2 regions of the Acetobacterium sp. MES1 genome follow, and region 2 is predicted to be linked to the other one. Evidence: predicted binding sites of a transcription regulator. Region 2 holds the regulator's gene; the other holds the start of a gene.

Region 1 (4,435 bases), on a different contig from region 2:
GATTTTTTCACCAAAAAGCAGGGCTCCGGTGGCATCGGTATCGGGCAGAATAAAAACGAATTCTTCGCCGCCCCAGCGCCCGACCCGATCCGTCTGGCGGATGTTGTCAAGCAGTACCGTCGACAACTCATTGAGGATCAGATCCCCGGCCTGATGGCCAAAACGATCATTGACCCACTTGAAATGATCGACATCCAGAAAGATGACGGCAAAGGTCGAATCCGTGCGGTTGGCCCGTTTATACTCATCCTCCAGCAGATCCTCGATCCGGGAACGATTGTAAAGCTGGGTCAGTTTGTCGGTTTGTGAAAGCCGGATGATTTCCTCCCGCAGCCGCACCTGCTCGGTGATATCCCGGGATACGCCCAGCAATCCTTTTAGCTGATCATGATCATCATAAACCCCGGTTAGAACCGTGTCGGTCCAGAAGGCCTGACCATTTTTGGTATATTGCATCTGTTCAAAACGAACCGAATCAAAGCGTTGGCCCCGGGCAATTGTCTGTCTGACCAGGGCCATGGTGCGTTCCATGACCTTTAAGGTTTCCGGCAAAAAATAGTTGATTTCAAGAAAATGATGGGTGACCTCGTCCACCGTGTAGCCGGTCATCCGCTCCACCGAAGGGCTGATATAGGTAAATTCACCATCGAGGTTGACGGTGCTGATAATATCGCTGGCGTTTTCAATCAGCAGCCGATGATGTTCTTCACTTTCCTTAAGCTTTTTCTTGAGGGCGATCAACTCATCCAGATCACAGATGTCGCCGGTATCCGTTTTTTGGGCCTCACTAACAAATGCCTGGATGTGTCCAAGCTTCCCAATCAGCAAAAGAAAATCGGGGTCATCGGCGTAACCGGCTGGCAGTGGTGGCTTTTTTCCATCCAGCAGGGCATTGAGATAAGCAATCAGGGCGTGGGTATCTTCCATAATAGTCTCCTTTATCGTCAGGGGAATTGCCAAAATAAAAACGCGGTGGCTGGCATTGATGTCAGTAGCTTTATACCCAATCGCCAAGTGAACATGCAAGGACTGGCACTTAAACTGGGGTTTGGCTTGAAAGGTAATGATAGCACATCCCGATAGAAAAAGCAGAATAAAAATTTGTCGGGCGTTTAAATAGTCGTTGTTATTTAGCCTGCTTGGGACTAGAATAAGATAAACGCATAAAGGAGGAGAAGGATGAAGGTAATTGTTTTTTTAGCACCAGGATTTGAGGAAGTGGAGGCGTTAACGGTTGTCGATTATTTGCGCCGCATCAGCTCGCTAAACGTTGAGATGATCAGCATTGCTGAGGGGCTGATGGTGACGGGCAGCCATCAGATTGAAGTCAGGGCCGACCGCCATATTGATGAGCTGAGTGACCTTGACAGTTATGAGGCCGTCGTGATTCCCGGCGGAATGCCCGGGGCGGCCAACTTAAGAGATGACCCGCGGGTGATTGGCGTGGTCAGAGCGATGGATGAGGCCGGGAAAGTAGTGGCCGCCATCTGTGCCGGGCCGATTGTGTTGGCCCAGGCGGGGATCATCACTGGGAAAAAAGTGACCTCCTATCCCGGCTTTGAAGATGCGTTTCCGGATTCTAGCTACCAGCAGGCGGCGGTGGTACGGGACGGCCGCATCATTACGTCCCGGGGGCCGGGAAAAGCAGTGGACTTTGCCCTGGAACTGGTAACGGTTCTAGCTGGGGCGGAAGCGGCCGAAACCTTGCGTAAAAATATTCTCTATGACCGGAAGTAAAAACCCAACGTCGGATTAACTGACCGCCTTAAAAATAACTTAAAAGGCTTTACAGAAGTATTGACAGATAAAGAAAAAGATGGTATAAAATAACCATAGTTAGCACTCACTAAGTGAGAGTGCTAACAAAATACAATGTAAAGGAGTAGTTATGATGACAGCACTGATTCCGTTTAACAGAAAAAGAAATGATTTGATGAATACCGGTTTTAATGATTTCCAGAATATGCTTGACGACTTTTTTGCAGAAGGTTGGCCGATGCGAAGAAGCTTAGCGGGTGACACCTTTAAAATTGACCTCCAGGACAATGAAAAAGAGTATATTGTTGAGGCCGAGCTCCCCGGCTTCCAGAAAAATGAAATCAGTCTATCCCTGGAAGAGGGTCGACTTCAGATAGCCGTCAAGAAGGAAGAAACAAAAGAAGAAACGGATAAAAACTATGTTCATCGGGAACGAAAATTCACGGCCATGACCCGCAACGTCTTTCTGGCCGATGCGGCCTCGGACGACATCAAAGCCAAGCTGACTGATGGGGTTCTGACCATCACGGTGCCCAAGCAGGCCAAGCCGGAGTTGACCAAACAAATTGAAATTGAATAAAGCAAGAAACGCCCTATTTGCAGCAGATAGCCCGCAAATAGGGCGTTTTTAAAGTTTTTATTTATTAGTATTTCGGATATAGGCGGTATTCTTACCAGCCCCAGTTTTAATAATATATCCTTCTTTTAATAAAGATGCCAACGCAACCTCAACTGTTGATGTACTAATATCGGGGCATTTTTCTAAAATTACTCGCTTTGACAGCTTTTGAAGGGTGTCATCAAATAGTTTTCTTATCCGTTCTTGTTTGGTTAGGCTTCGATCCTGAAACAATTCAACACGGGTCGAAAACTCTTTGTAAGCCCTCAAGATGACTTCAAGGTAATACTTAACAAAGGTAAAATAGCGGTTGTTTTCTTCCTGCCATCCAATTGAGCTGTCATATAACACCTCATAATAGGTTTCTTTGGTATTTTCGATAATCATTTCAATACTCAAATATTTCCCGACAATATATCCGGAGCGATATAAGATCAGTAAGGTCAGCAACCGGCTCAATCGCCCGTTTCCATCATTAAAAGGGTGGATGCAAAGAAAATCCAGTACAAACATTGGAATTAACAGCAACGGATCATACTTATCAGCGTTCACTGCTTCAATAAAAGTCGTCGTTAAACGATCGACTGCGTCAGGTGTTTCAAATGCAGAAAGCGGTTGAAATCTTACCTTACGTTTCCCGCTTGCATCGGTTTCAGCAATAATGTTATCTGAATTTTTAAATTTTCCACCACTTAAAGACGGACTGAAGTGATATAAGTCTCGATGTAATTGTAAGATAACATTTGTGTTTGGGGTAATGTGATCGTAGTTTTCGTGAATCAAACTTAACACTTCCCGATAACCGGCAATTTCACGCTCTGATCGGTTTTGTGGCTCAGCCTTTAGTTTTACCAGCGCATCCAAACGTTCATCGGATGTAAAAATACCTTCGATTCGGTTTGAAGCACCAGTACTTTGAATCTTTGCAATTTCCAGCATGGACTCAAGGATATCGGGCTTCGCTTCAATGAACAACTCCTGCTTTCCCTTATATTCATGAATTGCCGAGATTAAGTTCATTAACTCATAATGCATTAACTCATCAGGGAGTTTTGTATAATCAAACTTACGCATTTTCGATTCCTTTCTGCCTAATAGATTCTCTTTCTGCACAATATTATCAACTAATTGTGCAGAAGTCAATCCTCTTAGGTAGAATAATCGAAACGAGCATTAACATATTGATTTATAAGTTAGGCACGTGGGCAAGAAACGCCCTATTTGCAGCAGATAGCCCGCAAATAGGGCGTTTTTATTGGTGTGATTCTAACCACTAAGGTTGACAAGAATGGTTAGAATCGGTTAGAATGGTGGCAAGAATAAAAGGGGAGTTGATGAGAGAATGCTAATTGAGAGCGAAACAACTGAATTTAAACAAAGCTATGTTGACGAGATAAAAAAAACAATCGTCGCATTTGCCAATACCAATGGTGGTATTTTGTATCTCGGGATTAACGACGACGGCTCCATCACAGGGGTAATAGATGCTGATGAAATCATGTTAAAAGCATCAAATGCTATTCGAGATGCCATCAAGCCAGACGTCACCATATTTGTCAAAACCGAACTGGTGGTCATGGAAGATAAACCCATCGTCAAGATCACGGTTCAAAAGGGAACGGCTTGTCCTTATTATTTATCGGGTAAAGGAATCCGTCCGGAAGGTGTTTATGTCAGACTAGGTGCTTCATCCGTTCCGGCAACAGAAACGGCGATCATTAAAATGATAAAAGAAACCGATGGCGAGCGCTTTGAGACGGCCCGTTCCCTCAATCAGGATTTGACTTTTAAGGAGGCTGCCAAAGAATTTGAAAAGCGGAGCGTACCCTTTGGCGAAAATCAGTTCAAGAGCTTGAAAATGATGAGTGCCGATGGCATCTTCACTAACTTGGGAATGCTTCTGTCGGATCAGTGCAGTCACACAATTAAAATGGCCGTTTTTCAGGGGACTGATAAATCAGTGTTTAGAGATCGGCGGGAACTCACCGGTTCGCTGCTTAAACAACTAAACGATGCCTATGATTTTATTGATCTCTATAATGGAACCCGCGCCGAAAT
Region 2 (4,435 bases):
TATAGCATAAACTTAATCAAAAAGTCCTAAAATGTGAGGAGTTAAGTATGAATACGTTAAGTGTTACTGATGGCCCGGGTCTGGGAATTTACTGTCATATTCCGTTTTGTCTCAAAAAATGTGCTTATTGTGATTTTTCGTCATTCTCTCGTCAGAGTGAGGCAGTAATCAGAGATTATTTTGCAGCCTTGCATAAGGAAATTAGAAAATTTATCGAAGAAAATAAAAAATTTGCGTTGCCAGCAGTGGATACCATCTATTTTGGTGGGGGAACACCTTCTGCGGTTGATGTCAGACACATTGAAGCAACTCTTTTGCTGTTAAACGAAGTATTTCAGGTAAAGGACGACGCCGAAATCACCATTGAAATCAATCCCGGGACGCTGACTGCCGATAAAGCCAGACGCTACAAAAAGGCGGGGATCAATCGGGCCAGCGTGGGGCTGCAGGCCTGGCAGGATTTTCTGCTAAAAATCCTTGGTCGGGTTCACAGTCAAGCCGATTTTATCAAAGCGATGGAGCTCTTAAAAGAAGCAGGATTCAATAATTACAGCGTTGATGTAATGGTGGGCTTGCCAGGACAAAAGATCACCGATGTGATGGAAACCGTACAAGCGGTAATAAATTATGCCCCCACCCACCTTTCCTGTTACAGCCTGATTTTGGAGTCGGGAACACCGATGGCCAACTGGGTGGAGTCGGGTCAGCTGGAGCTGCCGGATGAAGATGAAGAACGGGAAATGCACTGGGCCGTAGATGGTTTCCTAAAAGAACAGGGATTTTTGCATTATGAAATATCCAGCTTCTGCCAACCTGGATATGAGAGTCGTCATAATGTAAAATATTGGGAATTGGTGCCTTATCTGGGTTTTGGACTGGGGGCCCATGGTTATTTTAATGGCCAACGTTATGGAAACAGTAATGAACTTAATGAGTATTGCCAATTGCTCAAGGCGGACAAATCACCGGCAATTTTTGAACCGGCGATGACGCCGGAGGAGCAAATGCGTGAGTGGATGTTTTTGGGATTACGCAAACTGAGAGGGATTCGGGAGGATGATTTTTGCGCCCGTTTCGGAGAAAGCTATTTTGTCCCGTTTGGCGATGTTATCCAGTCGTTGATCACCGCCAGATTACTGGTATGGGACGGGACGGTTTTGAAGTTGACATCCAGGGGGCAGGACTTTGGAAATCAGGTATTTATGGCTTTTGTCTAGATGCAATCAGGTCGAAAAAATAACTTAAGAAAACTTTAAAAAGTGAGTAAGCCATTATAGAAACTAGTTGACAAAGTAGGGGTAGGGTGTTATATTTAACTCAGATGTTAGCACTCAATTATTGCGAGTGCTAATAACGAGGTGAATCATGGAACTTAACGCACGTAAAAAGAAAATATTAGAAGTGATCATCCGTGATTACATCAATACCGCCGAGCCGGTTGGCTCCCGGACGCTTTCAAAAAGATGTAATTTGGGTATCAGTCCGGCCACCATTCGAAATGAGATGGCTGATCTTGAAGAACTGGGTTTTCTGGTTCAACCCCATACCTCTTCGGGACGGATTCCAACCCAGCAAGCCTATCGTTATTACGTTGATGAAATTATGGAGATCCAAAAACTTGAGAAGATGATCCGGACGGATATTCATCGCGGTTTTCTGGATCATACCACTGAACTGGGACCGACGATGTCGCATACTGCTCAGGTTTTGTCGCAGCTAACCAACTATACAGCAGTTGTTCTGGCGCCTCGAGTTACAAATTTTAACTGTAAGCATGTCCAAATTGTTTCTTTAATTAAAAACAGGGTACTTATGGTAGTAGTGACTCAGGAGGGGATGGCCAAAAATATTGAGGTAACCCTTTCTCAGGAGGTTGATACCATCCTGGCGCTGAAGCTTTCCAATGTGATTAATGGATTTCTTAAAAACACCGTCCTCAGTGAGATGAGCTCGGATTTAATCGATCAGATTCAGGAATTGTCCCCAGCGGAAAGTAAATTGATCCATGAGATTATCCCGCATCTAAAAAAAGCCTTGATGGAGGACGCTTCGGAGGTTCACTCCACCGGATTAACCAATCTATTTAATTATCCGGAGTTCAGCGACGTCAATAAAATTAAGCAATTGATCAATATTGTTCAGGAAAAGCAGGTGCTCTCAGAAATGATGGCATCCAAGGATGGCAACCAGGTCATTCGGATAAAAATAGGCAGTGAAAATGACAATGAAAATCTTAAAGACTTCAGCATTATTACTTCTACCTACGAGTTGGATGGCGAAATGATGGGCGCCTTTGGCGTCATCGGACCCACCCGGATGAACTATGATAATGTGTCATCGGTTCTTAACTATATCCGCAATGAGTTAAATTTACATATCTCAAATTTATTAATGAAATAGGTGATTAGATGATAAAAGAAGAGGAAATTAAAACAGAAACCGTAGAAGAAACGGAAGAAGCGCTTTTAGATGAAGCAGAAACAGTAGCCGATGAGGCAGCAGAAGAAACAGCAGAGACATCTCCTGAAGAGGTCCTAAAGGAGATTGTAAAGGAGGATGAGGCCGTCTTGAATCGCCTGATCAGACTTCAGGCTGATTTTGAGAATTTCAAAAAGCGAAGTCAAAAAGAAAAAACAGAAATGTATCAATTTGCATCAGAGAACTTTGCTACCAAGCTGTTGCCGGTAATGGATAATCTGGAGCGGGCGGAAGCCGCCTTAACCGATGCCAGCGAGGAAGCCAAGGGTTATATTGATGGACTGGAAATGGTTTTTAAGCAGCTTAAGGATGTTCTCAAAGAAGAAGGACTGGAAGAAATTATCTGCGAAGGTCCTTTTGATCCCAATCTTCACCATGGCGTTGCTGTTGGTGAGGACGAAGAAAAAGAAGACCAGGAGATCATGGACGTATTCCAGAAAGGTTATAAGTTCAAGGGCAAGGTAATCCGGCCAGCCATGGTTAAGGTTTGCAGCAAGTAGCATTGCAGCAGCTTGCATTAAAAAATGAAATTATAATTAGCAATAGAATCATAAAGAATCAAAAATTCGCTGGTCTTATCACCAGAAACGAGTTTTTATTTAAAAAATAGTAAACAATTCAGGAGGAAATAGATATGAGTAAAGAAAAAATTATCGGGATTGACTTAGGAACCACAAACTCTTGTGTAGCCGTATTAGAAGGCGGTGAAGCCGTCGTAATCCCTAATGCTGAAGGAAATAGAACGACCCCATCGGTTGTTGCTTTTGCCAAAGATGGTGAGCGACTGGTGGGACAGGTTGCCAAACGACAGGCAGTTACCAATCCGGATCGCACCATTTCGTCAATTAAACGGGATATGGGCACCGACCGTAAAGTAACCGTCGATGACAAAAGTTATACCCCTCAGGAAATTTCAGCCATGATTCTGCAAAAGCTTAAAGCGGATGCCGAAGCGTATTTGGGTGAAACTGTCAGTAAAGCGGTTATCACCGTACCTGCCTACTTCAGTGATGCCCAAAGACAGGCGACCAAAGATGCCGGACGGATTGCTGGTCTGGAAGTACTGCGAATAATCAATGAACCAACCGCAGCAGCGCTGGCTTATGGTTTGGATAAAGATGCCAATGACAAAATTATGGTCTATGACTTGGGTGGCGGAACATTTGACGTATCCATTCTGGAACTGGGGGATGGCGTTTTCGAAGTTAAAGCAACCAATGGAAACAATCACCTGGGTGGTGATGATTTCGATCAGAAGATCATTGATTGGATGGCTTCTGAATTTAAGAAAAGCCATGGAATTGATCTTAAAAATGACAAAATGGCGCTGCAGCGACTTAAAGAAGCAGCAGAAAAGGCCAAAATTGAATTATCGACGGTTATGAAATCAGACATTAATCTACCCTTTATCACCGCCACGGCAGAAGGTCCACAGCATTTGGAATTATCCCTGACCCGGGCAAAATTTGATGAGCTGACCTCAGATCTGGTTAAGAGCACCATTGGACCGGTTGAAAAAGCCATGAAAGATGCCGGCCTTTCTAAAAATGAATTGGATAAGGTAATTTTAGTTGGTGGCTCGACCCGAACCCCATCCGTACAGGATGCCGTTAAAAACATTACCGGTGAAGAAGCTTACAAAGGGATTAACCCGGATGAATGTGTAGCCATCGGAGCGGCAATTCAAGCGGGGGTATTAGCTGGCGAAGTTCATGATGTATTACTGCTTGATGTCACCCCATTATCTCTGGGAATTGAAACATTAGGTGGAGTATTCACCCGGTTGATCGATAGAAACACCACGATTCCGACCAAGAAAAGTCAGACATTCTCAACTGCAGCAGACAATCAAACGGCTGTTGACATCCATGTTTTACAGGGTGAACGAGAAATGTCCAAGGATAACAAGACATTGGGTCGCTTCCAATTAACCGGGATTCCAGCAGCAAGACGGGGA

The links. The regulator HrcA, encoded in region 2, represses chaperone genes, less so after heat shock. The targets are predictions, from matches to a motif close to TGTTAGCACTCNNNNNNNNNGAGTGCTAACA.
Region 1: a site for HrcA is predicted at 1,835-1,865, ahead of BI182_RS13875 (Hsp20/alpha crystallin family protein). Genes of this name have one in related genera too.

Annotation. Positions count from the first base shown of each region.
Region 1 is NZ_MJUY01000050.1:100,413-104,847, reverse strand. It holds gene BI182_RS13885 (sensor domain-containing diguanylate cyclase) at 1-927, opposite strand, end outside; gene BI182_RS13880 (DJ-1 family glyoxalase III) at 1,180-1,737, shown strand; gene BI182_RS13875 (Hsp20/alpha crystallin family protein) at 1,889-2,338, shown strand; gene BI182_RS13870 (Fic family protein) at 2,396-3,451, opposite strand; gene BI182_RS13865 (RNA-binding domain-containing protein) at 3,720-4,435, shown strand, end outside.
Region 2 is NZ_MJUY01000047.1:169,354-173,788, reverse strand. It holds gene hemW (radical SAM family heme chaperone HemW) at 48-1,217, shown strand; gene hrcA (heat-inducible transcriptional repressor HrcA) at 1,366-2,400, shown strand; gene grpE (nucleotide exchange factor GrpE) at 2,409-2,978, shown strand; gene dnaK (molecular chaperone DnaK) at 3,113-4,435, shown strand, end outside.